3 regions of the Streptosporangium nanhuense genome follow, and region 2 is predicted to be linked to each of the others. Evidence: predicted binding sites of a transcription regulator. Region 2 holds the regulator's gene; each other region holds the start of a gene.
The links. The regulator LexA, encoded in region 2, represses DNA repair genes until DNA is damaged. The targets are predictions, from matches to a motif close to TCGAACANNTGTTCGA.

Region 1 (10,029 bases), on a different contig from region 2:
CAGGAAGCCCAGCAGGGTGGCCGGGGTGACCTCGAAGCCGGACCACGCGTAGACGCCGGCGGTGATCACCAGGTCGTGCAGCAGCGCCACGACGGCGGCCAGCGCCATCTTCCACTCGAAGGCCATCGTCAGGTACAGGATGATCGCCAGCATGAAGACGATCAGGCCGATGATGGCCTTGTTGGCCACCTGACCGCCCCACGAGGCGCCGATGACCTGCAGGTTGACCTGGTCGGCCGGCAGCTTGAACTCGCTGGCGACCGCCTTCTGGACGGCGGTGACCTGGTCGGCCGGGAGGCTCTCCGTGGTGACCCGCCAGCCGTTCTGGGTCGTCTGCGCGATGACCTGGTGCGCACCGGCCTCGGTGAACGTGGCGCGCACCTGCTCGATGTTGGCGGTCGGCGCCTTGAAGGAGAAGACGGACCCGCCCTTGAACTCCACGCCCAGGTTGAGGCCGTTGAAGACCAGACCGGCGATGGAGATCACCAGCAGAACTGCGGAAAGGGAGTACCAGAGCTTCTTGCGGCCGACGAAGTCGACGTCGACCTCGCCCCGGTACAGCCGGCGCGCGATGCCGGACATCAGGCCTCCTGCGGAACGGACTTGGGCGCGACGGGGGCCTCACTCATGCGCTCGGCGTCGAGCCCGGAGAGCTTGTGCCCCTTGGCGAAGAACGGCAACCTGGCCAGCATCGCGACGAACGGCTTGGTGAACATGAACACCACCGCGATGTCGATGAGCGTGGTCAGGCCCATGGCGAAGGCGAACCCGGCCACACCGCCGACGGCCAGGAAGTAGAGGACCACGGCGGCGATGAACATGACGGCGTCGGCGATGAGGATCGTCCGCCGGGCGCGGACCCAGGCGACCTCGATGGCCGTGCGCAGCGAGCGCCGGCCCTCCTTCATCTCGTCGCGGATCCGTTCGAAGTAGACGATGAACGAGTCCGCGGTGATACCGATCGAGACGATCAGTCCGATGATGTGCGGCAGCGAGAGGCGGAAGCCCGCGAACGCGCCGAGCAGCACGACGGCCTGGTAGGTCACGACCGTGGCCACCACGAGGCTCAGCACCGACACGACGCCCAGGCCGCGGTAGTAGAGCATCGAGTAGACGACGACCAGCAGGAGGCCGATCGCGCCCGCGATGAGGCCGCCGCGCAGCTGGTCGGCGCCCAGAGTGGAGGAGACCTCCTCGATGGAGCTCTTCTCGAACTTCAGCGGCAGCGCGCCGTACTTGAGCTGGTTGGCCAGCTCGTCGGCCGTCACCTGGGTGAAGCTGCCGGAGATCTGCGCCCGGCCCCCGGTGATGGGCTCCTGGATGACGGGCGCGGAGATGACCACGCCGTCGAGGACCATGGCGACCTGGTTGCGGGGGGCCGCCGAGTTGAAGGCGGTGGTGGTGACCTTCGACCACTGGTCGGGGCCCTGGCCCTTGAAGGCGAGCTGGACGAGCCACTCACCGGTGGTCTGGTCGACGCCGGAGGACGCGCTGTCGATCGAGGTGCCGGTCACGGCCGCCTTGTCGAGCACGAACTTGGTGCTGCCGTCCTGGCTGCAGCCGACGTACTGCTTGTCCGGCGCGTCCTGGGCGCCCACCCCGGCGTCCTTGGCGCAGTCGAGCGTCTCGAACCGCTTGAGCGCCGCGGGGTCGATCCCGTTGGTGTCGACGCCCGCCATGGGGTCGTCGGGCGCCGCGGGCGGGGCCGACGGCGGGGCGCTGGCGTCGGGGGCCGCGCTCTTGCCCGGCTTGGCGGACTTGTCGCCGCTCGGCTCGGCTGAGGGCGCGGGGGTGGCGCCGGGGCTCGGGTTGGTGAGCGCCGACGACAGGGCGCGCCCGGCCGGGGTGGCTCCCGTGTCGGGCGCGGCGGTCGCGTCCGGCTTCGGGGTCTGCGACCCGGCGGGCTTGGACTCCTTGTCCCCCTTGCGCCCGGAGGCGCTGGGCGTGGGAGCCGGCGTCGGCGCCTGGGTGGAGAGCTGCCCCGGGGGCGGAGGCGACCCGGCCCCGATCGCCAGCACTTGGCGGAACCTCAGCTCCGCGGTGGTGCCGACCAGCTTGACGACTTCCTCCTGGCCGGCTCCGGGAACGGAGATGACGATGTTGTCGCCGGATTTGGCGACCTCGGCGTCGGAGATGCCGCTGCCGTTCACCCGCTCGCGGATGATGTTCACCGCGAGGTCGAGGCTCTCCTGCGAGGGAGCGCTCCCGTTCGGCGTGACGGGCTGCAGCGTCACGGTCGTGCCGCCGGCGAGGTCGAGGCCATACTCCGGCGTGTACGCCTTGTTGAGGAGCATCGCCCCGCCCATGGCGAGAATGATCGCCAGAAGCACCAGGAGCATGCGCCCCGGTCTGCTCTGGCCGCTGGTCGGTCGGGCCACTGGTCGTCAGTTCTTTCGGTTATAGGGGGTTGGAGGTGAGGCTACTCACGGCTTCTTGGTCGTCGTGTCGTGGTCTGCACCCTGCTGTTCCGCCGTCTCCACGACAACATCGTGGTCGACAGCCTTGACATTCTCCTCCTCCGCGTCGTCAACCGGAACCAGGACGCGGCCGATGGCCGCCTTGACCCAGCGGGTCTCCACGCCGGGGGCGATCTCCAGGATCACGTCGTCGGCGTCGATGGCCACCACGGTCGCGAAGAGACCCGTCGTGGTCATGACGCCGGTGCCCGGCGTGAGACTGTTCTGCATCTTGGCCTGCTCCTGCTGCCGCTTGCGCTGCGGCCGGATGAGCAGGAAGTAGAACACCACGACCATGAGAGCGATCATGATCAGGCTCGAATAGTTGCCGCCCACAGGGCCGCTCCCTCTCTTGAGATTGACCGGCGGAAGCCGGACGTCACATACGGCCACGCCGCTCAGCACGTCAGCCTACACAGCCATCCAAGGCTCGGAGTTTAGGCGAGCTGTTAAGAGCGCGGCAACGAAGTCACGTTCCGGCACGCAGGGAAGTTCCCATTTCGATACAGTTGTCATCGATCTGTGATCAATCCTGTACGACTTCCCTACCGACTCCCAACGTTAGACGCGCCCGGGATCATCCTCAAGATCGATGAGGAACGAGGCGCCGAAGGCGTCAGGCGGGGGCACCAGCCCCAGGTGGGTCCAGGCCGCCGCGGTCGCCACCCGGCCACGGGGGGTGCGGGCCAGCAGCCCCTGCCGCACCAGGAACGGCTCGGCGACCACCTCGACCGTCTCCGGCTCCTCCCCCACCGCGACCGCCAGCGTCGACAGGCCCACCGGGCCGCCGCCGAACTTGCGCAGCAGCGCCCCGAGCACCGCCCGGTCGAGCCTGTCGAGCCCTTCCGCGTCGACCTCGTAGAGGTTGAGCGCGGCGGAGGCGACGTCCCTGGTGACGACGCCCTCGGCGCGCACCTCGGCGAAGTCGCGGACCCGGCGCAGCAGCCGGTTGGCGATGCGGGGGGTGCCCCGGGAGCGGCCGGCGATCTCGCGGGCGGCGTCGCCGGGGAGCGTGACGCCCAGCAGGCGTGAGGAGCGGTGCAGCACCTGCTCCAGCTCGTCGACCCCGTAGAAGTCCATGTGCGCGACGAAACCGAAGCGGTCGCGCAGCGGCGCGGGGAGCATGCCGGCCCGGGTGGTGGCCCCGACCAGGGTGAACGGGGCGATCTCCAGGGGGATCGCGGTCGCCCCCGGCCCCTTGCCCACCACGATGTCGACGCGGAAGTCCTCCATCGCGAGGTAGAGCATCTCCTCGGCGGGCCTGGCCATCCGGTGGATCTCGTCGATGAACAGGACCTCGCCCTCGGAGAGGGTCGACAGGATCGCCGCGAGGTCACCGGCCCGCTCCAGCGCGGGCCCGGAGGTGATCCGGAGGGGCACCGAGAGCTCGGTCGCGATGATCATGGCGAGGGTGGTCTTGCCCAGCCCGGGGCCGCCGCTCATCAGCACGTGGTCCGGCGGCCGGTCGCGCCGCAGCGCGCTCTGCAGCACCAGCGACAGCTGCTCGCGCACCCGCGCCTGGCCGATGAACTCCTCCAGCCGCTTGGGCCGCAGCGCCGCCTCGATGTATCTCTCGTCGCCCTCGGCGTCCGGCGACACCAGATCACGGTCGGAACTCACGCCGCCCCTCCCCCGCTCGCCGCGTCGCGGAACCGCCCGAGCCCTTCGGGCACCGCGCGACGGCTCCTTCCAGGATCTCCCGGCACACGCCGCCCTGCGGCACGCTCGCCCCTCATCGCACGCTCAGCGCGCGGAGCGCGGCCTTGAGCAGGGCTCCCACCTGCGGGGCGCGGCCCTCGGCCAGCTCGGCGTCGGCCTGCGGCTCGACGGCGGCGACCGCCTCGTCGGCGTCTCGCCCCGAGTAGCCCAGGCCGACCAGCCCGGAGTGGACCTGGGTGCGCCAGGCGGGCGCGACGGCGCGGCCGTCGAGGGCGGCGTTGACGGCCTCCTCGGGCGTGCCGAGCTTGTTCTTGAGGTCGACGATGATCCGCTGGGCGCCCTTCGGGCCCACCCCGGGGACCCTGGTCAGCGCCTTGACGTCGGCGGAGGCCACCGCCACCCGCAGCGCGTCGGGAGTGTGCACGGCCAGCATCGCCAGGGCGACCTTGGGGCCGACCCCGCTGGCCGTCTGCAGCATCTCGAAGATGCCGCGCTCGTCGTCGGTGGTGAAGCCGAACAGGGTGAGCGACTCCTCGCGGACCACCAGCGAGGTGGCCAGCCTGGCCTCCTCGCCCGTCCTGAGCGTCGCCAGCGTGCCCGGCGTGCAGTGCACGAGGACTCCCACCCCGCCGACCTCGACGACCGCCCCGCCGGGCGTGATCGCGGTCACCTGTCCTCGCACCGAGGCGATCACTTGGCGGTTCCTCTCGGGTGTCCGGCCCTGCCACGGCCGCGGAAGTAGGCGGCGGGGGTCGTGGTGGCGCCCGCCGCCTTCGCGGCGGCCTCGGCCAGCCTGCTCTGGGCCCCGCCCCGCCACACGTGGCAGATCGCGAGGGCGAGCGCGTCGGCCGCGTCGGCGGGCTTGGGCATGGCGTCCAGCCGCAGCAGGCGGGTCACCATCGTGCCGACCTGCTGCTTGTCGGCCGTGCCGCTGCCGGTGATGGCGGCCTTGACCTCGGACGGCGTGTGCAGCGCGACCGGCAGGCCCCTGCGGGACGCGCACAGGATCGCCACGGCGGAGGCCTGCGCGGTGCCCATCACGGTCCTGAGGTTGTGCTGGGCGAAGACCCGCTCCACGGCCACCGCGTCGGGCCGGACCTCGTCGAGCCACTGCTCGATGCCCGCCTCGATCGCCACCAGCCGGGCGCCGATCTCGTCGTCGGCGGGGGTGCGGACGACCCCGACCTTGACCAGGCTCAGCGGCGCGCCGGGCCGCCCCACGACGGCGCCGAGCCCGCATCGGGTAAGCCCGGGATCGACCCCCATCACCCGCAACTCGGGCAACCGCACCGACACGCCTCCGCTCGCCGAACACCTGTTCGGTGGCAGACTCTACCGCGTGGGAGCGGCCCGCGCACGGCTCTTCCCCGGCCCGTCGAAGGGGCCCGCCGGGAGTCCTCGGCGGGCCTGGGGCGGGCTCCCGGCTCACAGGTGCTGGGCGGCGGGTTCGGTGTTCTCGTCGTTCTCGCCGCTCTTCTTGTCCCGCAGCCGGTCCAGGCGGTTCATCACCGGCGAGGCCGAGATGCCGTGGATCGCCAGGGAGGCCAGCACGGTGAAGGCGACCACGGCCCAGAGCTCCTCGGCGGGCACGCCGAAGTCGGCCTGGCCGAGGGCGTAGGCGAGATAGAACAGCGAGCCGATGCCGCGGATGCCGAAGAACGCCGTCGCGACGCGCTCGCGCGGCCCCGCCCTGCCGCCCAGCCCGGCGAGCCAGCCGGTCAGCGGCCGGATGACCAGCAGCAGCGACAGGCCGACCGCGGCGCCCCGCCAGGTGAGCGCGGCCAGGCCGCCCACCGCGACGAAGCCGCCGAGCAGCAGGATCAGCCAGGCGGTGAACAGCCGCTCGACCTGCTCGATGAAGCCGTGCAGCACCCTGTTGTAGCCGTGGCTGTGCTCGGCCGCCCTGATGGTGCAGGCGGTCACGAACACCGCGATGAAGCCGTACCCGTGCACCAGCTCGGTGAGGCCGTAGGCCAGGAACGTCGCGGCCAGCGCCACGAAGCCGTCGCGGTGCTCGGACAGGCGCAGGTCGGACTTCTGTGCGCGGAAAAACAGCCGCGCCAGCCCCTTGCCGATCAGCAGCCCGCACACCACGCCCGCGGCGCACCGGTAGAGCAGGTCCACCAGCGTCCACTCGGCGATCCAGCCGACGCCCCCGCTGACGGCCAGCGCGATCGCGGCGTACACCAGGGGGAAGGCGAGGCCGTCGTTGAGACCGGCCTCCGAGGTGAGGGTGAAGCGGACCTCGTCGTCGGCCTTCTCCGAGTCGACGGGCTCGCCGACCTGCACGTCGGAGGCGAGCACCGGGTCGGTCGGCGCGAGCACCGCGCCCAGCAGCAGCGCCGCGGCCAGCGGCCAGCCGAGCAGGCCGTACGCGACGGCGGCCACCGCGAGGACGGTCAGCGGGAGCGTCCATCCCAGCAGGCGCCAGGTCGAGGACCAGGTGCGCCGTCCGAAGGGCCGGTTGATGGCCAGTCCGGCGCCCATGAGCGAGATCAGCACGCAGATCTCGGTGGCGTGCTCGACCAGCGACCGGTGGGCCACCGGATCGGGATCCGGCAGCTCCAAGGGCAGCATGTAGGGGAGCGTGTAGAGGAGGAGACCGCCCAGCAGGCAGGCCAGCGGGAGCGAGAAGGGACGCCGGTCGAGGAGCCGGGGCAGCGTGGCCGCGAGCAGCGCGGCGACGCCCGCCACGGCAAAGATCAGATCAGGATTGCCCATTGTCCGCGTGATATGCCCTTGACCACGCGGACAAACCTCGCAGACGACACGAGATCACACCGTGACAACCCGGGTCAGGCGTCGAGCTTCTCCATGACCTCGTCGGAGACGTCGAAGTTGGCCCAGACGTTCTGCACGTCGTCGCTGTCCTCCAGGGCGTCGATCAGCCTGAAGACCTTGCGCGCGCCGTCCTCGTCGAGCGGGACGTTCATCGTCGGCATGAAGCTGGACTCGGCCGAGTCGTAGTCGATCCCGGCCTCCTGCAGGGCCTTGCGGACCGGGACGAGGTCGGTGGCCTCGGAGACGACCTCGAACTGGTCGCCCAGGTCGTTGACCTCCTCGGCGCCCGCGTCGAGGACCGCGGTCAGCACGTCGTCCTCGCCCAGCTCACCCTTGGGGACAAGCACGACGCCCTTGCGGTTGAACATGTAGGACACCGAGCCGGGGTCGGCCAGCGAGCCGCCGTTGCGGGTCAGCGCGACGCGGACCTCGGAGGCCGCGCGGTTGCGGTTGTCGGTGAGGCACTCGATCAGCACCGCGACGCCGCCGGGGGCGTAGCCCTCGTACATGATCGTCTGCCAGTCGGCGCCGCCGGCCTCCAGGCCGCCGCCGCGCTTGCGGGCGCGCTCGATGTTGTCGATCGGGACCGAGCTCTTGCGCGCCTTGGTGATGGCGTCGTACAGCGTCGGGTTGCCGTCCGGATCGGGGCCGCCCGTCCGGGCCGCGACCTCGATGTTCTTGATGAGCTTGGCGAACAGCTTGCCGCGCTTGGAGTCGAGCGCGGCCTTCTTGTGCTTCGTCGTCGCCCATTTGGAGTGGCCGGACATCGCCTAGAGCTCCCTCACCATCTCAGCGAAATATGAATGCACACCGACATCCCCGGTAAGTTCCGGGTGGAAGGACGTGGCGAGCAACGGTCCTTGACGGACCGCGACGATCCTATCCCCAGGTTCGGCCAGCGCCAGCACTTCGACCTCCGAACCCACGGATTCCACCCAGGGTGCGCGGATGAACACGGCCCGCATGTCGCCGCGGCCGGCGAAGTCGATGTCGGCCTCGAAGGAGTCGACCTGGCGCCCGAAGGCGTTGCGGCGCACGACCATGTCGATGCCGCCGATCGTCTGCTGGCCCTCGATCCCGCCCTCGATCCGGTCGGCCAGCATGATCATTCCGGCGCAGGAGCCGTAGGCGGGCATGCCCGCCTTGATCCGCATCCGGAGCGGTTCGAGCAGCTCGAAGGTGTCGGCGAGCTTCCACATCGTGGTGGACTCCCCGCCCGGGATGACGAGGCCGTCGACCGCCTCCAGCTCGCGGGGACGCCGTACGGTGACCGCTCTGGCGCCCACCGCCTCCAGGCAGCGCACGTGCTCGCGCACGTCTCCCTGCAGCGCGAAGACGCCGATCGTGGGGACGTTGGTCACCGATGGTCCTTCCGTGCGGGTGAATTGCCCCTTCAGCGTATGGCCACCGCTCGCGGGGCCCAAAATCCCGGCCGGACGCGCGACGGGCGCCCCGGCGAGGATCGGCCGGGGCGCCCGCGACGGCGGATGAGAGGTCAGGGACGCTTGGTCTCCAGGTCCACGGTCTCCTGGATCCAGTCGATGCCGGGGGTCCTGGCGGCCGAGGGGTCGACCGGGCGCAGGTAGGTCCGCTGCACGCCGGGGACCCGGTCCTCGACCACGAAGGTCGCCTTGGTGTGCGCCGCCGCGCCCGGCCGTGTCACCTGCGGCAGCACCTTGAAGTCGGCGGTGAGCAGGTCGCGCTCGATCCGGGTCATCACGTAGCCGCGCTGGTTGTTGTAGAACTTCAGGTGCGGGTTGATCGTCAGGTACGGGTGGGTCGCCGGGTCCGAGTCGAGGCCGTCGCCGCCCGTGGTGATGGACGAGGCGACCAGCTCGGAGCCGACCGTGCGGGTGGTGGGGTCGTCGTAGTCGAGCTTGAGGTCGCTCGCCCAGTGGGCGTGCACGTCGCCGGTGAGCACCACGGGGTTGCGCACCTCGGCGTCCACCCAGCCCTGGGTGATGCGCTGCCGCGAGGCGACGTAGCCGTCCCAGGCGTCCTGGCTGGTGATCTTCGCGGGCCCGGCGTTGTTGTCGCGCTGGGCGAAGAAGACCTGCTGGCCGATCACGTCCCAGCGCGCCTCGGAGTGCCGCATGCCCTCCAGCAGCCAGCGCTCCTGGGCGTCACCGGTGATCGAGCGGGCGGGGTCGACCGCCGCCGGGCAGTCGCTGTAGCCGTCGCCGCAGCCCTGGTCGCTGCGGTACTGGCGGGTGTCGAGCATGTGGAAGGTGGCCATCCTCCCCCACCGGACCCGCCGGTAGAGCTGCATGTCGACGCCCCGGGGGATGGAGGCGCGCCGCAGCGGCATGTTCTCGTAGTACGCCCGGAAGGCCGCCTCGCGCCGGGCGAGGAAGTTCGGCTGGGGCACCTCGGGCTTCTCGGGCACCTCGTCGGCCCAGTTGTTGTCCAGCTCGTGGTCGTCCCAGACGACCAGCCAGGGGGCGGCGGCGTGCGCGGCCTGCAGGTCGGGGTCGGTCTTGTACTGGGCGTGCCGCTGGCGGTAGTTCGCCAGGCTCTCGGTCTCGGGCCCCTCGTGGTGGCGGATGTTGCCGCCGGGGATGGTGTAGGTGTCGCGCCGGTACTCGTACTGGTAGTCGCCCAGGTGCAGGACCAGGTCGGGCCGCTCCTCGGCCAGGCGGCGGTAGGCGGTGAAGTAGCCGTGCTCGTACTGGGCGCAGGAGACGAAGGCCATCGCCAGGGCCGAGCCGTAGGAGAACACGTGCGGGGCCGTCCTGGCCCTGCCGATCGGCGAGAGGTACGGGCCGACCTTGAAGCGGTACCAGTAGTCCCTGTCGGAGGGCAGCCCGTTCAGCTCGACGTGGACGCTGTGGCCCCACTCGGGGGTGGCCACGGCCACGCCCCTGCGCAGCACGCGGCGGCCCCTCTCGTCGCCGTAGACGTGCCACTCGACGGGGAAGGGCCGGGCGGGCATGCCGCCCAGGCCGTCCTCGGCGAGCGGCTGGGGCGCCAGGCGGGTCCAGATCACGAAGCCGCCGGAGTCGGGGTCCCCGCAGGCGACGCCGAGCGTGAAGGGGTCCGAGCGCAGGCCCCGGGAGGCGAGGGACTCCAGAGACGCCGCGCTCTCCTGGGCGGGCTCGGGACCGGCGTGCGCGGCCGCGGCGGGGATGCCCGC
Region 2 (10,029 bases):
ATGGAGATGGCCACCGAGAACGCGTCCATGACGCCCGCGAGGGTCGAGCCCTGCTTGGACATCTTCAGGAAGACCTCACCGAGACCGTCGTCGGGGTAGGACGAGGCGGTCATGTAGCCCTTGGCGCCTCCCACGGTGAAGCGGGTGGTGGTGCTGGGGCGCTGGTTCGGCATCCGGCGCCGGGTCGGGCGGCTGATCTCCACGACCTGGATCTCCGGCTCGGCGGGCGCCGCCTTCTCCTCGGTCTTCTTGCCCGAGCCCGAGACCGAGAGGGGCTGGCCGACCTTGCAGTTGTCGCGGTAGACGGCCAGGGCCTTCAGGCCGAGCTTCCAGCCCTCCATGTAGACCTGCTCGATGTCCTCGATCGTCGCGGACTCGGGAAGGTTGACCGTCTTGGAGATGGCCCCGGACAGGAACGGCTGGGCCGCGGCCATCATGCGGACGTGGCCCATCGGGGCGATCGCGCGCTCGCCCATGGCGCAGTCGAACACCTCGTAGTGCTCGCGCCGCAGCCCGGGGGCGTCGACGACGTGGCCGTTCTCGGCGATGAACTCGACGATCGCCTCGACCTGCTCCTCCTGGTAGCCCAGCCGCCGCAGCGCGCGGGGGATCGTCTGGTTGACGATCTGCATGGAGCCGCCGCCGACGAGCTTCTTGAACTTGACCAGGGCGAGGTCGGGCTCGATGCCGGTGGTGTCGCAGTCCATCATCAGGCCGATGGTGCCGGTCGGGGCGAGGAGCGAGGCCTGGGCGTTGCGGTAGCCGTTCCGGTCACCGAGCCGCAGGCACTCGACCCACTGCCTGGAGGCCTCGCGGTGGATGGCCCCGTCGATCTCGTCGAACGTGCGCAGGGCGTCGTTCGCGTCGTTGTGCTTGCGCATGACCCGCTTGTGCGCGTCGGCGTTGCGGGCGTAGCCGTCGTACGGGCCCACGACCGCGGCCAGCTCGGCGCTGCGGCGGTAGGAGACGCCGGTCATCAGCGAGGTGATGGCCCCGGCGACCGCACGGCCGCCGTCGGAGTCGTAGGCGTGGCCGGTGGCCATGAGCAGCGCGCCGAGGTTGGCGTAGCCGATGCCCAGCTGGCGGTAGGCGCGGGTGGTCTCGTCGATCTTCTCGGTCGGGAAGTCGGCGAAGGTGATGGAGACGTCCATCGCGGTGATGACCAGCTCGGTGATCTTCACGAAGTTCGCGATGTCGAAGCTGTCGTCGTCCTTCAGGAACTTCAGCAGGTTGATGCTCGCCAGGTTGCACGAGGAGTTGTCCAGGTGCAGGTACTCCGAGCAGGGGTTGCTCGCGGTGATGCGGCCCGTCTCCGGGCTGGTGTGCCAGTCGTTGATCGTGTCGTCGTACTGGACACCGGGGTCGGCGCACTCCCAGGCGGCCTTGCCCATCTTGCGGAACAGCTCCCTGGCGTCGATCTTCTCGATGACCTCGCCGGTGAGGCGGGCGCGCAGGCCGAACTCCTCGCCGTTCTCCACCGCGCGCATGAACTCGTCGGAGACGCGCACGGAGTTGTTGGCGTTCTGGTACTGGACGGAGACGATGTCCTTGCCGCCCAGGTCCATGTCGAACCCGGCGTCGCGGAGGGCGCGGACCTTGTCCTCCTCGCGCGCCTTGGTCTCGACGAACTCCTCGATGTCGGGGTGGTCGACGTCGAGGACGACCATCTTGGCCGCGCGGCGGGTGGCGCCCCCGGACTTGATGGTGCCGGCGGAGGCGTCGGCGCCGCGCATGAAGGAGACCGGGCCGCTGGCGGTGCCGCCGCTGGAGAGCAGCTCCTTGGAGGAGCGGATCCGGGAGAGGTTGACGCCGGAGCCCGAACCCCCCTTGAAGATCACGCCCTCTTCCTTGTACCAGTCGAGGATCGACTCCATCTGGTCGTCGACGGCCAGGATGAAGCAGGCGCTGACCTGCTGCGGCGACGCGGTGCCGACGTTGAACCAGACGGGTGAGTTGAAGCTGAAGACCTGGTTGACCAGAGCGTGCTTGAGCTCGTGGTCGAAGATCTCGGCGTCCTCGTCGGTGGCGAAGTAGCCGTGCTCGACCGCCGTGCGGGTGTAGACGCCCACCACCCGGTCGACCAGCTGCTTGAGGCTCCACTCACGCTGCGGGGTGCCGACCGCGCCGCGGAAGTACTTGGTGGTCACGATGTTGGCGGCGTTGACCGACCACGACCGGGGGAACTCGACGCCGCGCTGCTCGAAGTTGATCGAGCCGTCGCGCCAGTTGGTCATGACGACGTCACGGCGCTCCCAGGTCAGCTCGTCATAGGGATGCACGCCTGGCGTGGTGAAGATGCGCTTCATCTTCAGGCCCTTACGCGGCCTCTTGCCCCCACGTGCCACCGCGCCGACAGTCTCCGTCATGACTTCCCCCTCCTGGGGCTCCGTAGAGCCCTCGAATCGGACCACACCAACGCGCCGCCTCAACCCCCGGCGCCCGGGGTCTGCATCAGTCCTGCTTGGTGGAGCGCTCCGCCCGGAGCCGCTCGATCTCCGCCTCGAAGTCGGCCAGGGTCTCGAACCCCCGGTAGACGGAGGCGAACCGCAGGTACGCCACCTCGTCCAGCTCTCGGAGCGGGCCCAGGATGGCCAGCCCGACCTCGTGGGCCGCGATCTCGGCGCATCCGGTGGCCCGGATGCTCTCCTCGACCCGCTGGCCCAGCTGCGCCAGGGAGTCCTCGCTGACGGCACGTCCCTGACAGGCCCGCCGGACTCCGGCGATCACCTTTTCCCTGAAGAACGGCTCCGTCACACCGCTGCGCTTGCTCACCATGAGCAGGACGGTCTCCTGCGTGGTGAACCTGCGCCCGCATTCCGAGCACGTGCGCCTGCGGCGGATGGCCCCGCCGTCCTCGGTGGCACGGCTGTCGATGACGCGCGTGTCCAGGTGGCGACAGAACGGACAGTGCACGTGTGTCGCCTCCTTGGACCAACGGATCGGCCGACCCACCTCACCTACCCACGGCGCGTATGAACAGACGTCCGCGCACATATCTTCGAATAGTCGAGATGCGGTAATGGAACCACAAGCTGTGGTGATGAGTTGCGATGCAGCCACTAGATGTTGTGGTCCAACCGTAGAAGTGCGCGACCATGAACGCAAGTTGAAACGACCTTGCGGGATGAAGTCGCTGATCAGCCCTCACATCGCGGCGTGTCGCCGCCGGGCGGGACCCCTCTCTCCCCGGGCGTCCCTTCCCTCACACACGCCCCGGGCGATCTGTCAGGTGGGACACCCCGTCACACCTCTCCCCCACCCGCCGCCCACCCTCCCGAACCCTTCCTCCACGTACGCCACCGCCCCGGCCCCGCCACGGGGGACAGGGTTCGCGACCCCGGCCCCCTGGTCCCGCCCGGGGACGAGGCCCTCGGGCCCCGGCCTCCTTCAGCGGACAAGGCCCTCGGGGAGGTAGAGCCGGGTCCCCGGCCGGACCTCCGGGCCGGAGAGCCCGTTGAGGTCCATGACGCGACGGACCATCGGGCCGGTGCCGGCCTCCTCCGTCAACGCGTCCGCGATCTCCCACAGCGTGTCGCCCGCGTGCACCGTGATCCGGGGCAGGCCCTCAAGGTCGGGCCGCCCGCCCGCGGAGGCCATGTCGATGCGCCCGCCGATCCAGAGCACCCCAAGGGTGAACAGCGCGAGCACCGTCACCGCCACAATCCTTCCACGCCTGGTGAGCCGGAGTGGCCGTCGGACGGCCGCCGGACGGGCGGCGCCGGAACGGCGAGCCCGCGCCACGGGGACCACCGCCGCCCCCCGCGCCCCTCCCGACCCGGATCCACGCCCGGATTCGCGCACGGATTCGCGCACGGATTCGCGCACTGCCCCTCGCCGCGGCTCACGGCCCGGCTCGCGGCCGGCTCCCCGGCCCGGCTCCCGACCGGGTCGCCGTCCTCGCTCACGCCCGGACGTCCGGCCCGGCTCACGCCTGGCGCCCTGCCCCGGCTCGCGCCCCGGCTCCCGCCTCAGCTCACTCCCGGAGGCCCGCTCGGCCCCCCGGCCGGCCCCTCGCCCGGGTGCCCGCCTCGACCCCTGCTCGCCCCCCTGCCCCGGCCCCGCCTCGGAGCCCCGCGTGGTCTCCCGCCTCAGCCCCGCCTCGGAGCCCCGTGTGGGCTCCGGCGCGGGGCCCGACTCCGACTCCGGCTCCGGTCGCGGAGGCGGCACGAGTCGCAGGCGTGGCGCCTCCGGTGATCGCCGCGCCGTCCGGGATCTCGGCGCGGTCCTGGATCGCGGTGTCGTCGTGGTCGGTTTCATGGTGACCCCCATCCCCTCGACCTGGCCGAACACATGTCGAAGAAAGATCGGCGAATCGAACACGATGTCGATCGAACTCCCGTACGATGTTGTACACCACGGCGTCGCCGATTTCGAGGACATTCGAACAATTGTTTGAATATGATCTTCGGCCGAGGTATGGTCGCTGTGTGCGACGTGTCAGATACAGACCGGGAGGCGAGGAGTTCGTATGAGCCAGCACAACGAGAACGGTTCGGCCGCCAGCGACCTGGCGGTTCGAAGGCGTGACTCCCTTGGCCTCACCCCCAGGCAGCGGAAGATCCTTGAGGTTATCCGCGATTCCGTGCAGCAGCGCGGTTATCCGCCGTCCATGCGGGAGATCGGCGAGGCGGTGCAGCTCACCAGCACCTCCAGCGTGTCGCACCAGCTGACGGCGTTGCAGCGCAAGGGCTACCTGCGGCGTGATCCGCACCGCCCCCGCGCCCTGGAGGTCCGCCTTCCCGGCGAGCCCGTGCTGTGGGTGGATCCCGACTCCGGTGAGGACGAGGCCCCGGTCAGCCGCCCGACCGCCGCCTACGTCCCCCTGGTCGGCCGGATCGCCGCCGGTGGTCCCATCCTCGCCGAGGAGAGCATCGAGGACGTCTTCGCCCTGCCCAAGCAGCTTGTCGGCGAGGGCACCCTCTTCCTCCTCCAGGTGACCGGCGACTCGATGATCGAGGCCGCCATCGCCAACGGCGACTGGGTGGTCGTACGCCAGCAGCCGGTCGCCGACAACGGCGACGTGGTCGCGGCGATGATCGACGGCGAGGCCACGGTCAAGACCTTCAAGCGCAGGGACGGCCATGTCTGGCTGGTCCCGCACAACCCCAACTACGACCCGATCCCGGGTGACGAGGCCACCGTGCTGGGCAAGGTCGTCGCGGTCCTCCGCAAGCTCTGAGCCACGGCCGCAGGCTCTCCTGAGTCACGGCCCTGCGCGGGCTCCGACGCGGGCGTTCCCGCGTGCTCCGGGCCGTTCCCCTCCCCGCTTGAGCGAGCGGTGAGTGGGGAGCGGCGCACTCCGGGGCACTCCTGGGCACGCCGTCCTGACGCGAGTTCCACACCCGCGCCTCCGGCCTCCACGCGACACGCCGGATGGGTGGTGTCCCGACATCGGGACACCACCCATCCGGCGTTCTCAGGTCTTCCGGCCGCCTACGGGACGATGTTGACCAGCTTGGGCGCGCGGACGATCACCTTGCGCGGCGCGCCGGACAGGAAGGGCCTGACCTTCTCCGACTCCAGGGCCAATGCCTCCAGGTCCGTCTCGGAGATCTCCGGGGAGACCTCCAGCCGGTCGCGCACCTTGCCCGCGACCTGGACGACGCAGATGACCGACTCCTGGACCAGCAGCGCCGGGTCGGCCACCGGCCAGCCCGCGGTGGCGACCGAGGCGGAGTGTCCCAGCCGCTCCCAGCCCTCCTCCGCCACGTACGGCGCGACCAGGGACAGCATGACCGCCAGGGCCTCGGCGGCCTCCCTGACCGCCGGGTCGGCCGCGCCCGGGCCGGAGTCGATGGCCTTGCGGGTCGCGCTCGTCAGCTCCATCATGCGGGCCACCGCGACGTTGAAGCGGTGGGAGTCGACCAGCGTGGTGACCTCGTCGACGGTGTGGTGGACGACCTTGCGCAGGTTCAGGTCTCCGGCGGTGACGTCCGCGCCGGGCGCCGAGGCCGCGCCGGCCTCGGCCATCACGCGGAACGCGCGGGCCAGGAACTTCTGCGACGCGGCCGGGGAGACGTCGGCCCAGTCGATGTCGTCCTCGGGCGGCCCGGCGAAGACGACGGTCAGCCTGACCGCGTCGACACCGTAGGCGTCGATCTGCTGACCCAGGTCGACGCCGTTGCCCAGCGACTTGGACATCGCCTTGCCCTGGTTGATGACCTGCCCCTGGTTCAGCAGGCGGGTGAAGGGCTCGACGAAGTCGATCATCCCCATGTCGTGCAGGACCTTGGTGAAGAACCTGGCGTACAGCAGGTGCAGCACGGCGTGCTCGACGCCGCCGACGTACTGGTCGATCGGGCCCCACCTGCGGACGCGCTCGACGTCGAACGGGCCGTTCTCGTACGCCGGGTCGACGTAGCGCAGGAAGTACCACGAGGAGTCGACGAAGGTGTCCATCGTGTCGGTGTCGCGCCTGGCCGGGCCGCCGCACTTGGGACAGGAGACGTTGACCCAGTCCTCGGCCGAGGCCAGCGGGGAGACGCCCTTGGGTGCCAGTGCCTCGCCGCGCATGTCGGGCAGGGTGACGGGCAGCTGGTCGTCGGGGACGGGGACCTCGCCGCAGTCGGCGCAGTGGATGATCGGGATCGGGCAGCCCCAGAAGCGCTGGCGGGACAGCAGCCAGTCGCGCAGCCGGAAGTTGACCGTGAACCGCCCGGTGCCCCGCTCGCCGAGCACCTCGATGATCTTCCGGATCGCCTCGGCCTTGGCCAGGCCGTCCAGCGGGCCGGAGTTGACCATCGCGCCGTCACCGGAGGTGGCGACACCGGTCTCGCCCGGATCGGCCAGGCCGGTGTGCACGACCACCCGTACCGGCAGGTCGAAGGCACGGGCGAAGTCCAGGTCGCGCTGGTCGTGCGCGGGCACGGCCATGATGGCGCCGTGGCCGTAGTCGGACAGCACGTAGTCGGCCGCCCATACCGGCATGCGCTCGCCGCTGACCGGGTTGACGGCGTACCGGCCCAGGAAGACGCCGGTCTTCTCCTTCTCGGTGGACAGCCGGTCGATGTCCGACAACTTCGACACGCTGGTCCGGTACGCCTCGAAGGCCTCGCGCCGGTCGTCGGTGACGATCTCCTCGGCCAGCGCCGCGTCCGGGGCGACCACGAAGAAGGTCGCGCCGTACAGGGTGTCGGGGCGGGTGGTGTAGACGGTGACCGGCTCGTCGCGGCCCTCGATCACGAAGTCGACGTCGGCGCCCTCCGAGCGGCCGATCCAGTTGCGCTGCATGGCCAGCACGCGCTCGGGCCAGTTGCCCTCCAGCTGGGCCATGTCGTCCAGCAGCCGGTCGGCGTATTCAGTGATCTTGAAATACCACTGCGTCAGCTCCCGGCGGACGACCTCGGTCCCGCAGCGCTCACACCTGCCGTCCTTGACCTGCTCGTTGGCCAGCACGGTCTGGTCGTTCGGGCACCAGTTGACCAGGCCGCCCTTGCGATAGGCCAGGCCGCGCTCGAAGAAGCGGTTGAACAGCCACTGGGTCCACCTGTAGTACGAGGTGTCGCTGGTGTGCAGGCGGCGGGACCAGTCGAAGGAGATCCCGTAGCGCCTGTAGGAGCCGGCCTGGGTCTCGATGTTGGCGTAGGTCCACTCCGCCGGGTGCGCGTTGCGCTTGATCGCGGCGTTCTCGGCGGGCAGGCCGAAGGAGTCCCAGCCGACGGGGTGCAGCACGTTGTAGCCGCGCTGGACCCAGTAGCGGGAGATGACGTCGCCCAGGGCGAACGCCTCGGCGTGCCCCATGTGCAGGTCACCCGAGGGGTAGGAGAACATGTCGAGCATGTAGCGCCGCTCACGCGGGTCGGCGGGGTCGTCGGAGGCCCGGAAGGGGTCCAGTTCCTCCCACCTGCGCTGCCACTTGACCTGCAGGGCCTGCGGGTCATAGTGCTGCTCGTCGCTCTGCATGTCGGCTCGCTCGCTCACGTCGGTTTCCTCGGGGTGTGTCTGCGTGGATGGTCTGAACCCGTCCGGCCCAATGCAAAAACCCCCCGCTCACGCGGAGGGCAGCCGCATCGGCAGGGCGCTCAGGGACGGGGACGCCGATGCGGCCCGATAAGCAGGGTCGCGGCACGCATAGACCAAGACTATCGCAGCCCGCAAGCCGTATTCATGGCCAGGGAAAACGAGGCCGATCATGACAACCCGGGGACAGGATCAGGTCAGGTCGGCAGAATGGGGGTTTGCGCACCGGCCGGGACAACGAGACTCGATGGCTATACGCCTGTTGTGACCTCGTATGTCTCTCGCGTTTACTCTTTTAACCGTGGCACATTCAGCAGAGCCGGGGCAGGGCCCGGATCCGATGGAGGTCGGCCTGCCCATGCAGGATCCACCGACCGACCCCACCGGACTCCAGTTCAGGGGGGCGTTCTCCGGTTTCCCTGCGAGCCCCCCCGTCTCACGTGAGACCATGCCCAATACGCCTAATTCGGGCACCCGCGCGGGAGGTAAGGAAAGCATGGCCTCGGAGCAGTCCAGCCAGTCCCACCTGCCTTCGGCATGGCCGGAGGCTGCCGAGCCGTCGCCCTCGTGGCCGAACGACCCCCTCGGCGCCGGTGCCCGGCCGCCCCGCCCGCAGGACGAGCCGCAGGGCGGCAACGGCTCCCCGTGGCAGACCTCACCCGGCGGCGAGGGCCAGCGCCCCTCCCCCGGCGGCAGGCCCCAGAGCCCCCAGCCCCACGACGACGGCCACGCGCGGAGCCGGCAGGCCGACGGCTGGACCCAGGCGACCGGTCCGCAGAACAACGGCTGGGCGCAGGCGTCCAGCCCCCGGAGCGACAGCTGGTCGGAGGCCTTCAGCCCGCGCAACGACAGCTGGGCGCGGGCGTCGAACCCCCAGGGCGACGGCTGGTCCCAGGCATCCGGCGCCCAGGGCTCCGCGCAGGGGCCCGGTTCACAGGGGTCCGCGCAGGGGCCCGGTTCACAGGGTGACGGCTGGGCGCAGGCATCGGGTTCGCAGGGGTCCGGCTCCCAGGGTGACGGCTGGGCGCAGGCATCGGGTCCGCAGGCGTCCGGCTCCCAGGACGCCGACAACCGGCACCAGACCTCCCCCGGCAACGGATGGCCGCAGCCCGCCCCCTCCCAGGACGGCTGGGCGCAGGCCGCCGCACCGTCCAACGACGCCCGGCCCGGCGCCACGCCTCCCGACGGAGGCCGTACGCAGAGCCCGCAGGCCGACGGCTGGGCGCAGGCGTCCAACCCGCGCGACGACGGCTGGGCGCAGGCGTCGAACCCTCAGGCTGACGGCTGGGCACAGGCATCCGGCTCCCAGGGCGACGGCTGGGCACAGGCCTCCGGCCCGCAGGGGGCCGGTTCACAGGGTGACGGCTGGGCGCAGGCATCGGGTCCACAGGCGTCCGGCTCCCAGGACGCCGACAACCGGCACCAGACCTCCCCCGGCAACGGATGGCCGCAGCCCGCCCCCTCCCAGGACGGCTGGGCGCAGGCCTCCGGCCCGCAGGCCGACGGCTCCCCGTCCTCCCCGAACAACGGATGGCCGCAGGCCACCCCGTCACAGGACGGCGACACCCGGCACGCCCCCACCCCGCAGGCCGACTCCTCCAACGGCTGGGCCCAGGCCACCGCGTCGCCCAACGCCGGCTGGCCCAGCACCACGCCCCACGACGACGGCCGTACGCAGAGCCCGCAGGCCGACGGCTGGGCCCAGGCGACCGGCCCGCAGAACAACAGCTGGGCACAGGCGTCCAACCCACAGGGGTCCGGCCCGCAGGGGTCCGGCCCGCAGGCCTCCACCCCGCAGGGGGACGCGCACCGGCAGGGCTCCGGTGCGGCGGCGGGCGAGACCTGGCAGGCCACCGGAGCGGGGCACGACGCCCCCGCCTGGCCCCCGGCACAGGCGGCGGAGAACAGCGGGTGGCCGCCGCCCTCACCCGCGCAGGCGGAGAACCACTGGCCGCCCACGTCCCCGGCGGGCGGGAACGCGTGGCCTCCGGCCTCCTCCCCGGGGAACGGGAGTCCCGCCGATGCGCAGACCTCGGCGTTCACCCCCTCGTGGACGGGCGCCGACGCCCC
Region 3 (10,029 bases), on a different contig from region 2:
GATCGCCGCCCACGCCCCGTCCTGCGCGGCGGTCGGCGCGGCGAACGCCCCGGCGAACCATTCCCTGGTCATCCGGGTGAAGTGATCGAGCGCCCCGCCCGCCCCCGTCGTCTCGCTCATCGCCGCCCCCTAGCTCCCGGTCAGGCAGACGAACCGGGTCACCGCCCATACTGCACGGCCCCACCGACAGAACCCGTCACCGCCCGCCCGGCGAGCGGGTGCCGGACGGGAACGGACGGCTCGCGCGCCACCTGCGGATACACGGCCCGCCGGTGCCGCGGCCGGACCGCGGGGCGACCCCACCCTCGGGGTATCCCCGGCGGAGGCCGTTCGCCACCATGACGTGACGTCCGGGATAGGTTGGCTCCCGGTCGTCACGGACATGGCTTTGACGAACACACGACGCATTGAGTGGTGAGCTAACGGTGAGCATCGACCATCAGGCCATCGAGGCGACACGCGAGCGGATCAAGGCGGAGCACCTCAGGGCGCACCGCCCGCCGAGCAGCGCGAGGGGCTTGCACCACTTCGCGATGATCTCCTCCGACGTCGAGACGACGATCGCGTTCTACCAGGACCTCCTGGAGTTCCCGCTGACGGAGATCTTCGAGAACCGCGACTACCGGGGCTCGAACCACTTCTTCTTCGACATCGGCAACGGCAACCTGCTGGCCTTCTTCGACTTCCCCGGCCTGGACCTCGGCCCCTACGGGGAGGTCCTCGGCGGGCTCCACCACGTCGCGATCTCCGTCGATCCCTCCACGTGGGAGCGCCTGCGGGGCAAGCTGGAGGCGGCGGGCGTCCCGCACCAGGTCGAGAGCGGCGCGTCCATCTACTTCTCCGACCCCGACGGGGCCCGCCTGGAACTGCTCGCCGACCCCCTCGGCGAGATGTACGGCTCCCGCGTGCTCTGACGCCCTCGTCCCCCGACCCGGTGGCCCGCCCTCCGGCCTGTGACGATCTGTCTCCCGGCCGCCTCGGCCGTGTGCGCTCCCGCCCGCGAGGATCCTTTTCCCGCTCGCCCCACCCCGGCCCGCCCCGGCCAGCGTGGGCGGGGGCTCGGGACGCGGGTGCTCGCGGCCGGTGAGGTGCCGGGCGGCTCACGGCGTACCGGAGTGGATCCATACTTGGAACATGCGCCTGTCGGAGTTCTGGAAGCGGATGAAGTCACACTTCGGCGACCAGTACGCCGAGTCGTGGGCCCACGACTACGTCATCGCCGACCTCGGCGGCAGGACCGTGATCCAGGCACTGGCCGAGGGCGTGGGGGCCAAGGAGGTCTGGCATGCCGTGTGCGGGGTGACCGACGTCTCGCCCAAGCTCCGCTGAGGGCCGGCGAGCGTAGGGGCCGAGCGCGGAGGGCGTGGAGGGCCCGGGGACACGTGGAAGCCCGGGAGCACGGTGAAGGCCCGGAGGGGCCGAGGGACAGGCGCCAAGGCCCGAGGCGGTGGCCGGTCCCGAGGGGCTCCGGGAGGCTCAGAGGGACTCCGAGGGGCTCCGGGGAAGTGAGGGCCGGGGAAGGACCGGTCAGGGCGGTTCCGTGAGCGGGGCGAGAAGCCTCTCCACCGAGTCGGCCGCCAGCGCGGGATCGTCGGCGCTCTCCTCGCCGTCCGGCGACCACAGGAACATCCAGCCGTCCCTGACCGGGGTGGCGAAGACGATGGTCTGCCGGTGGCTGTCCGGATGCCACACCCACAGCACCGGGGCGGTGCCTCCGAGGGTGCGGCTCGCCAGCCCTCGTTGTCGCAGTTCGGTGGCCAGGGAATCGAGATGGGCTAGGCGTTGCTGCGTGAACGCGTTGGGCACGTCGGGCACCTCGGGTCGTTTCCCCTCAGGATCACCCCAGGTCAGCCCGGTTACAACAGGTCCGGTTCAATTCTTGGAAATGTCTCTTCCCGGATGGGTTCCGCACCCTCGGGGCCGTGACCGGCTGTTCGCGGACGACTGCGCCCGGCTGTGCGCGGGGGCGTTTCGTGGTGGTTCGCGACTCCAGCAACGTATGGTGCCAACGGGCGGCGATCGAACAGTCGTTCGGCTATATTGAACAGGCCACCACTCCTGGCGTGCCCTCCCGAAATTGTCGGCGGCACCCCGTAGCTTTCTGGCAACCGATCCAACCCGCGACCCTTCAGGGGGCTCCCATGGCAGCTAACGACCGCGAGAAGGCGCTTGAGACCGCGCTCGCTCAGATCGAGCGGCAGTTCGGCAAGGGCTCGATCATGCGCCTGGGCGACGAGACCCGGGCGCCCATCGAGGTGATTCCCACCGGCTCCATCGCGCTCGACGTGGCGCTCGGCATCGGAGGCTTCCCGCGCGGCCGCATCGTCGAGGTCTACGGTCCCGAGTCGTCCGGTAAGACCACGGTCGCCCTGCACGCGGTGGCCAACGCCCAGCGCAGCGGCGGCATCGCCGCGTTCATCGACGCCGAGCACGCCCTCGACCCGGAGTACGCCCAGAAGCTGGGCGTCGACACCGACGCGCTGCTCGTCTCCCAGCCCGACACCGGTGAGCAGGCGCTGGAGATCGCCGACATGCTGATCCGGTCCGGCGCCGTCGACCTGCTGGTCATCGACTCGGTCGCGGCCCTGGTGCCCAAGGCCGAGATCGAGGGCGAGATGGGCGACAGCCACGTCGGCCTCCAGGCCCGCCTGATGTCCCAGGCGCTGCGCAAGGTCGCCGGCGCGCTCAACAACACCGGCACCACCGCGATCTTCATCAACCAGCTCCGCGAGAAGATCGGCGTCATGTTCGGCTCGCCCGAGACCACGACCGGTGGAAAGGCGCTGAAGTTCTACGCCTCGGTCCGTCTCGACATCCGCCGCATCGAGACGCTGAAGGACGGCACCGAGGCGGTCGGCAACCGCACCCGGGTGAAGGTCGTCAAGAACAAGATGGCCCCGCCCTTCCGCGTGGCCGACTTCGACATCCTCTACGGCGTCGGCATCTCCCGCGAGGGTGGCCTGATCGACATGGGCGTCGAGCACGGCTTCGTCCGCAAGTCCGGCGCCTGGTACACCTACGAGGGCGACCAGCTCGGCCAGGGCAAGGAGAACGCGCGAAACTTCCTCAAGACCCACCCGGACATGGCGAACGAGATCGAGAAGAAGATCAAGGAGAAGCTCGGCGTCGGCCCGCGCGTCGACAGCCCGGCCACCCCGGCCCCCGCTCCCGCGGCCTCGGCTCCGGCCGCCGCGTCGGGCCGCGCCGGTGCCGCTTCGGCCTCCGCCGCGTCCGGTCGCGGCGCCAAGGCCGCCGCCGCTCCCAAGCCGGGTGACGCCTGAATCCGGGCTGATCGATGACCACGGGACCTGACTCCGGTCCGGCCGGCGAGGTCGGGCCGAGAGACTGGGGTGCCTGGCCCGACGAACCTCGGGCGGGCTCACCGGGCCGGCGCGGGCGCGACCACGCTCCGCCCGTCCCGGAGGAAGGCTTTCGCGAGGAGTCCGCGGACCCGGCGGGTGACGGGCCACGAGGCCGGAAGAGGCGTGCCTCACGACGCGGACGGTGGTCCGGGGGCGCCACCCCGGGCTTTCCCTCCGACGGCCCTGACGGCTTCGACGGCCCTGATGGATCCGAGGGGTTCGACGGCCCAGCCGGGTCTGACGGATTCGATGGATCCGACGGGTCCGGTAGGCGACGCGGCAGGTCCGGAGGGCGCGGTCGGTCGGGCGGGCGTGACAGGTCCGACGGGCCGGGTGAGGGGGCTCGCGCGAGCCGGGGGGCCGGAGCCGACCCGCAGGCGGTGGCGCGGGGCATCTGCCTGCGGCTGCTGACCATGGCGCCGCGCACCCGGGCCCAGCTCGCGGAGGCGCTGCGCAAGCGAGAGGTGCCCCAGGAGGCGGCGGACGCCGTGCTGGAGCGCTTCTCCGAGGTCGGGCTCATCGACGACGAGGCGTTCGCCGCGGCATGGGTGAGCTCGCGCCACGCCGGGCGGGGTCTCGCCAGAAAGGCCCTCGCCTCGGAGCTTCGCCACCGAGGGGTGGACGAGGAGACCGTGAAGGAAGCGGTGGATCGGCTCGACCCCGAGGAGGAGGCGGAGACCGCCCGCCGTCTCGTGCGGCGCAAGCTCTCCTCGACCCGGGGCCTGGAGCCCGCGGTCAGGACCCGCAGGCTGGCCGGCATGCTCGCCCGCAAGGGATACGGTCCCGGCCTGGCCTTTCGCGTGATCCGCGAAGTGCTGGAGGACGAAGGGGCGGAAACATCGCCATTCACGGAGGATCAGGGCTATCAACTCGACTAGTCCAAAGCAGCTTGACAGCGGGTCTTTGCTTGCTCGTTACCTCTCTGACGCTTAATCTCAACGGCAGTGAGGAGTTACTCCGCGCAGCGCGGATTGTCATAGCGGTGTAATACGGACAAGCAGGCTTGGCGGATGAAGACGGGACGACGGACCGGCGGGAAAAGCCGGTGGGTGATCCCCTCTGGGTTCACTTCGGTCCCGACGGTGCCGCCTCTTGAGCTTTCCGTGCCGTGCGTGTGACCCCTCGTGTGCCTGATATTTGCGACGCGAGGAAGGTGAGGCGCGCATGGATCCGGTCGTGGTCGTCATGTTGACAGTGACGGTTGTGGCTCTCGCCGTGATGACAGCCGTGCTGGTCGTGTTGCTGCGTCGCATCGGTGGAGCCAGGGCTCCGAAGGGCCCCACCCCCGAGCAGGAGGCCGAGGTCCAGGCCCACCTGGAGGAGGCCAGGCGCGAGGCCGCCGACATCCGGGCGAAGGCCCAGGACGACGCCGGAGAGCTGCTGCGCAAGTCGGAGACGGCGATCGAGGCCGCGGCCGAGATGCGCAAGGAGGCCGAGGCCGAGGGCAAGATCCTGAAGTACGAGCTCAAGGAGCTCCGGTCCGACCTCGAACGCAGGGAGAACCGGCTGGCGGAGCGTGAGCAGCGGCTCGACGAGGAGGCCAGGCGCCAGGCCGACCGGGCCCGCAAGCTCGCCGAGACCGAGACCGAGCTGGCCGACCGCCGAGAGGATCTCGAACGGGTCGCCGAGGAGCGCAAGGCCATCCTGGAACGGGTGTCCGGCTTCACCAGCGACCAGGCCAGGGCCGAACTGGTCAGGGAGATCGAGAACCAGGCCAAGCGCGAGGCCGCGCTGATCATCAGGGAGATCGAGGGCGAGGCGCGCAAGGAGGGCGAGAAGCGCGCCACCAAGATCGTCACGCTGGCGGTCCAGCGGGTGGCCACCGAGCAGACCGCCGAGTCCGTGGTGAGCGTCCTGCACCTGCCCGGTGACGAGATGAAGGGACGCATCATCGGCCGCGAGGGCCGCAACATCCGGGCCTTCGAGTCGACCACCGGCGTCAATCTGATCATCGACGACACGCCCGAGGCCGTGTTGCTGTCGTGCTTCGACCCGGTCCGCCGCGAGACCGCGCGGCTCACCCTGGAGAAGCTCGTCCTCGACGGCCGCATCCATCCGCAGCGCATCGAGGAGGCCCACGAGCGCAGCAAGGCCGAGGTCCAGGAGCTGTGCGTGCGCGCCGGCGAGGACGCCCTGGTGGAGCTCGGCATCACCGACATGCACCCCGAGCTCGTCACCCTCCTCGGCCAGCTCCGTTACCGCACCTCCTACGGCCAGAACGTGCTCGGCCACCTCATCGAGTCGGCCCACATCGCCGGCATCATGGCGGCCGAGCTGCGGCTCGACACGACGCTGCTCAAGCGCTGCACGCTCCTGCACGACATCGGCAAGGCACTCACCCACGAGGTCGAGGGCAGCCACGCGCTCATCGGCGCCGAGATCGCCAGAAGATACGGCGAGCACGAGGACGTCGTCCACGCCATCGAGGCCCATCACAACGAGGTCGAGGTCAAGACCGTCGAGGCCGTCCTCACCCAGGCCGCCGACGCGATCAGCGGCAGCCGTCCCGGAGCCCGCCGCGAGTCGCTGGAGGCCTACGTCAAGCGGCTGGAGCGCCTTGAGGAGATCGCCACCTCCTACGAGGGTGTCGAGAAGGTCTTCGCCATGCAGGCGGGCCGGGAGATCAGGGTCATGGTGAAGCCCGACGCGGTCGACGACATCCAGGCCCAGGTGATCGCCCGCGACGTCGCCAAGCAGGTCGAGGAGGAGCTCACCTACCCCGGCCAGATCCGCATCACGGTCGTCCGCGAATCGCGATCCACCGAGTTCGCCCGCTGAACCCGCTGAACCCGCCGAACCCCCGAACCCGCTGAACCCCCCGAACCCGCTGAACCGGTCTTCCCGGTCCCTCGCTCAGGAGTGGAAGATCTGCTGGTAGAAGGCGAGCTCGGTGGCCAGGGCCGCGCTACGGGTCTCGGCGCGGCGGAAGCCGTGGGCCTCCCCCTCGAACGTGAGGTAGGTGCAGGGAACGCCGCGTTCGGCGAGAGCGTCGACGAAGGCCTGAGACTGCGCCGGGGGGACCACAGGGTCGGACAGGCCCTGCAGGAGCAGCATGGGGCAGCTCACCCCCGCCACCCGGCCGACGGGCTCGCGCGAGGCGTACAGGACGGGGTCCTCCGGGCCGACCAGCCACTCGACGTAGCGCGACTCGAAGTCGTGGGTGGTCGCGTTGAAGTCGGCGAGCGCGCTCACGCCGTAGTAGGAGACACCTCCGGCGAACACGTCGGACGCGCAGCAGGCCGCCATGACCGTCCAGCCGCCCGCGCTGCCGCCCCGGATCGCGATCCGCGCCGGGTCGCCCAGCCCCTCCGCCGCCAGCCACTCGGCCGCGGCGATCGCGTCCTCGACGTCGACCACGCCCCACTGGCCGCGCAGCCGCTCGCGGTAGACGCGGCCGTAGCCGGTGGAGCCGCCGTAGTTGACGTCGAGCACGCCGATGCCCCTGCTGGTGAGGAACGTCTTCTCCAGGTCGAGCGCGCCGACGCTGTTCCCGGTCGGCCCGCCGTGCACGAAGATGACGTACGGCGCGGGACCCTCGCCGCGTGCCACGGGGTTGGACGGCGGGTAGAGGAACGCGTGCACCTCGCGCCCGAAGCGGCTCACGAACTCCACCGCCCTGGCGACCGGCAGGTAGCCGGGGGCGGGCAGCTCGTTGATGTCGCGGCGGAGCGCCTCCGCCCGCCCGGTCACGGTGTCGACCCGCACGATCGACCGGGGCAGCGCCGGGCCGTACCCGATGCCGACCACGGACTGCCCGTCGGTGGCGAGCACCGCCTCCCAGCCGCCGTAGGGCACGTCCAGGTCGCTCAGCACGCCGCTGTCCGGGTCGAGGACCCCCAGCCGCAGGTCGCCCCGCCCGTGCAGGACCGCGAGGCTTCCGTCGTCCATCAGCGCGTACGGCACCGCTCCGAGCTGCCACAGCGGCCCGGCGAACTCCCGCTCCTCCGGGTGGAGCGCCCTCGGCGAGGTGCCGTGTATCCCGACCAGGTAGAGGTTCCACCAGCCCGACCAGTCGGAGATCAGATAGAGGTTCCGCTCGTCACGCCACTGCGGGGCGAGTACCGATTCCGAGGTGCCGCCCTTTACCTTCCAGGAGGTGCCGTCGGACAGCCGGGAGATCCACAGCTCGGTGCCGTTCCACGGCATCCGGGGGTGGTCCCAGCAGATGAAGGCCAGGTGCTCGCCGTCGGGGGAGACGGCGGGGGAGGCGTAGAAGTCGTGCCCGCCGGCCCGCTCGCGCGTCTCGCCCTCGCCGGACAGCGGGATCGACACGATCGACCGGCTCACCCGGCCGCCGTCGTGGCGCTCCCTGACGCACCAGATCTGCCCGTCCCGGACGACCAGGTCCGCGTAGCGCAGGGCCGCCGGCTCCTCGGGCTCCGGCGTGAGCGGCCTGGGCTCGCCTCCGGTGGGCAGCAGGTAGAGCCGCTGGTCGACGAAGTTGGCGAACACCACGCCCTCGCCGGGCACCACGGCGTACGAGCGCCCGCCGTACTCGTGGACCCTGGTCCTGGCGCTCCACGGCGCGCTCAGCAGCTCGCGCTGGGCGCCGTCGGCGCTCCGGTGCACGATGGTGGTCCGCCCGCCCTCGGCGGGACGGTCCTCGGTCCACCAGACCTCCTCGCCGAGCACCGTCGGGTATCCGAGGCGCAGCCCGGAACGGGCGACGTCGGAGGTGGAGACCGGCGACGGCCAGGTGGCGTACGGCAGGACGACCTGCTCGGGGGACATGGCGCAATCCTGCCCGATAACCGGTCGCGTGTCGCCGGTATCACGCTCGCGTCACCCGAGATATGCCGCCGGTGAACCGTGCGAGCTGTGAGATCGGAGGGAATGGTGAGATGAGAGCCGTTAGTCCGGTTTCTACGGTAGGTCGATCTGGGGCTGGTTTCACGGTGGGAAGGTCTGCGATCCCGCGACCTCCGGGACACCGGGCAGGCTTTCCCGGTACGCGAAAGGGCGGCCACCGGATCCGGTGACCGCCCTTCGACCGCGGTGCTTCTACGGTGCTTCTACGGTGCTTCTACGGTGCCGGGGTCGTGGGGGTTCCGAGGCCGCCCTCGACCGCCGTCGGCGAGTCGGGCCGGGCGATCGGCTTCGCCGTGGTCTTCCTGCTGCGACGGCTCCGCCTCTCCAGCCAGGTGGCGACGGCGCCCACCATCACGTTGATGATGATGTAGATGATCGCGATGACGATCACAGCGGGAATGATGTTGTTGAAGTTGGAGGGCAGCACGCGCGCCCCCGCGTTCAGCAGGTCCTCGAACGACACGATGAAGCCCAGGGCGGTGTCCTTCAGGAGCACCACCAGCTGCGCCACGATCGCCGGCATCATGACCGTGACCGCCTGCGGCAGCAGGATCATCCGCATCACCTGGCCCGGACGCATGCCGACCGCCAGCGCGGCCTCGCTCTGCCCCCGGGGGATGGACAGGATGCCCGCCCGTACGATCTCCGCCAGCACCGAGCCGTTGTACAGGACCAGGCCGATCACGACCGCCCAGAACGGCGTCACGGTGAGCCCGAAGACCGCGCTCCCGCCGAACATCACCGCGAAGATCATGATCAGCAGCGGGATCGCCCGGAAGAACTCGACGACCGCGCCCGAGGCACGGCGGATCCAGGCGTTCGCCGAGAGCCGGCCGATGCCGAAGACGAACCCGAACGGCACCGCGATCAGTGCCGCCACCGCGGCCGCGGTGAGCGTGTTCACCAGGCCGGGCAGGATCAGGTTGATCCACACGTCGCCGCGCAGGAACGGCGTCCACAGGTCGGCGTTGAGCTGGTTCTTCTCGCCGAGCTTGGTCACCATCACGTACACCGCGAACAGCACGGCGAGGATGACCAGCACGGTGAGCACGTTGTTGCGTATCCGGGCCTTGGGGCCGGGGATGTCGTACAGGACGCTGACGCGTTCGGAGCTCTCGACGCGCCGCTTGCGCGCCGGGGGCCGCTCGGTGGTGGTCACCGCGGTCATCGGACCACCGCCAGACGCTTGGCGAGCCAGCCGAACAGCAGGCCGGTCGGCAGGGTAAGGATCAGGAAGCCCAGCGCGAACCCGGCGAAGATCTGGATGACCGCGTCGCCGTGCGCCTCGAACAGCGTCTTCATGGTCAGGGACGCCTCACCCACCCCGATGGCCGCGGCGATCGTGGTGTTCTTGGTCAACGCGATCAGGATGCTGCCCAGCGGCGCGATCACCGCGCGGAACGCCTGGGGCAGCACGATCAGCCTCAGGTTCTGGCCGAACGTGAGCCCGATGGCGCGGGCCGCCTCCGCCTGGCCGACCGGGACCGTGTTGATCCCGGCCCGGATCGCCTCGCAGACGAACGCCGCCGTGTAGGCGGACAGCCCGATGATGGAGAGCCACAGGTAGTTGACGGACAGGCTCTCGGAGAACGAGACGTCCAGGACCAGGCCGAGGCCGAGTCCGCAGAACACGATCACCAGGGTGAGCGGGGTGTTCCGCAGGACGTTCACGTACGCCGTGCCGATCCCGCGCAGGATCGGCAGCGGGCTCACCCGCATGCCCGCGAGGATCGTCCCGAGCACGAGCGCCACCAGCCCACTGGCGAGGGTGAGCCGGATGGTCAGCCAGAAGGCGTCAAGGATGACCGGGAATTCTTCGAAGAGTGCCTGCACTCATCCCTCCAGAGGTCACAGGCCG

Region 1: a site for LexA is predicted at 5,423-5,438, ahead of ruvC (crossover junction endodeoxyribonuclease RuvC). Genes of this name have one in related genera too.
Region 3: a site for LexA is predicted at 2,020-2,035, ahead of recA (recombinase RecA). Genes of this name have one in related genera too.

What each region holds. Positions count from the first base shown of each region.
Region 1 is NZ_JCADBG010000028.1:44,489-54,517, forward strand. Features, by position in the region: gene secF (protein translocase subunit SecF) at 1-582, opposite strand, end outside; gene secD (protein translocase subunit SecD) at 582-2,339, opposite strand; gene yajC (preprotein translocase subunit YajC) at 2,424-2,792, opposite strand; gene ruvB (Holliday junction branch migration DNA helicase RuvB) at 3,018-4,076, opposite strand; gene ruvA (Holliday junction branch migration protein RuvA) at 4,189-4,809, opposite strand; gene ruvC (crossover junction endodeoxyribonuclease RuvC) at 4,806-5,390, opposite strand; gene AC5L38_RS37720 (cation:proton antiporter) at 5,541-6,836, opposite strand; gene AC5L38_RS37725 (YebC/PmpR family DNA-binding transcriptional regulator) at 6,911-7,663, opposite strand; gene pdxT (pyridoxal 5'-phosphate synthase glutaminase subunit PdxT) at 7,667-8,257, opposite strand; gene AC5L38_RS37735 (alkaline phosphatase D family protein) at 8,392-10,029, opposite strand, start outside.
Region 2 is NZ_JCADBG010000014.1:120,210-130,238, forward strand. Features, by position in the region: gene AC5L38_RS26060 (vitamin B12-dependent ribonucleotide reductase) at 1-2,366, opposite strand, end outside; gene nrdR (transcriptional regulator NrdR) at 2,452-2,913, opposite strand; gene AC5L38_RS26070 (LysM peptidoglycan-binding domain-containing protein) at 3,388-3,654, opposite strand; gene lexA (transcriptional repressor LexA) at 4,469-5,179, shown strand; gene leuS (leucine--tRNA ligase) at 5,434-7,902, opposite strand; gene AC5L38_RS26085 (hypothetical protein) at 8,456-10,029, shown strand, end outside.
Region 3 is NZ_JCADBG010000005.1:245,511-255,539, forward strand. Features, by position in the region: gene AC5L38_RS12765 (ATP-dependent helicase) at 1-120, opposite strand, end outside; gene AC5L38_RS12770 (VOC family protein) at 426-914, shown strand; gene AC5L38_RS12775 (DUF3046 domain-containing protein) at 1,135-1,329, shown strand; gene AC5L38_RS12780 (hypothetical protein) at 1,528-1,806, opposite strand; gene recA (recombinase RecA) at 2,142-3,281, shown strand; gene recX (recombination regulator RecX) at 3,296-4,240, shown strand; gene rny (ribonuclease Y) at 4,527-6,140, shown strand; gene AC5L38_RS12800 (S9 family peptidase) at 6,216-8,093, opposite strand; gene AC5L38_RS12805 (amino acid ABC transporter permease) at 8,386-9,339, opposite strand; gene AC5L38_RS12810 (amino acid ABC transporter permease) at 9,336-10,004, opposite strand.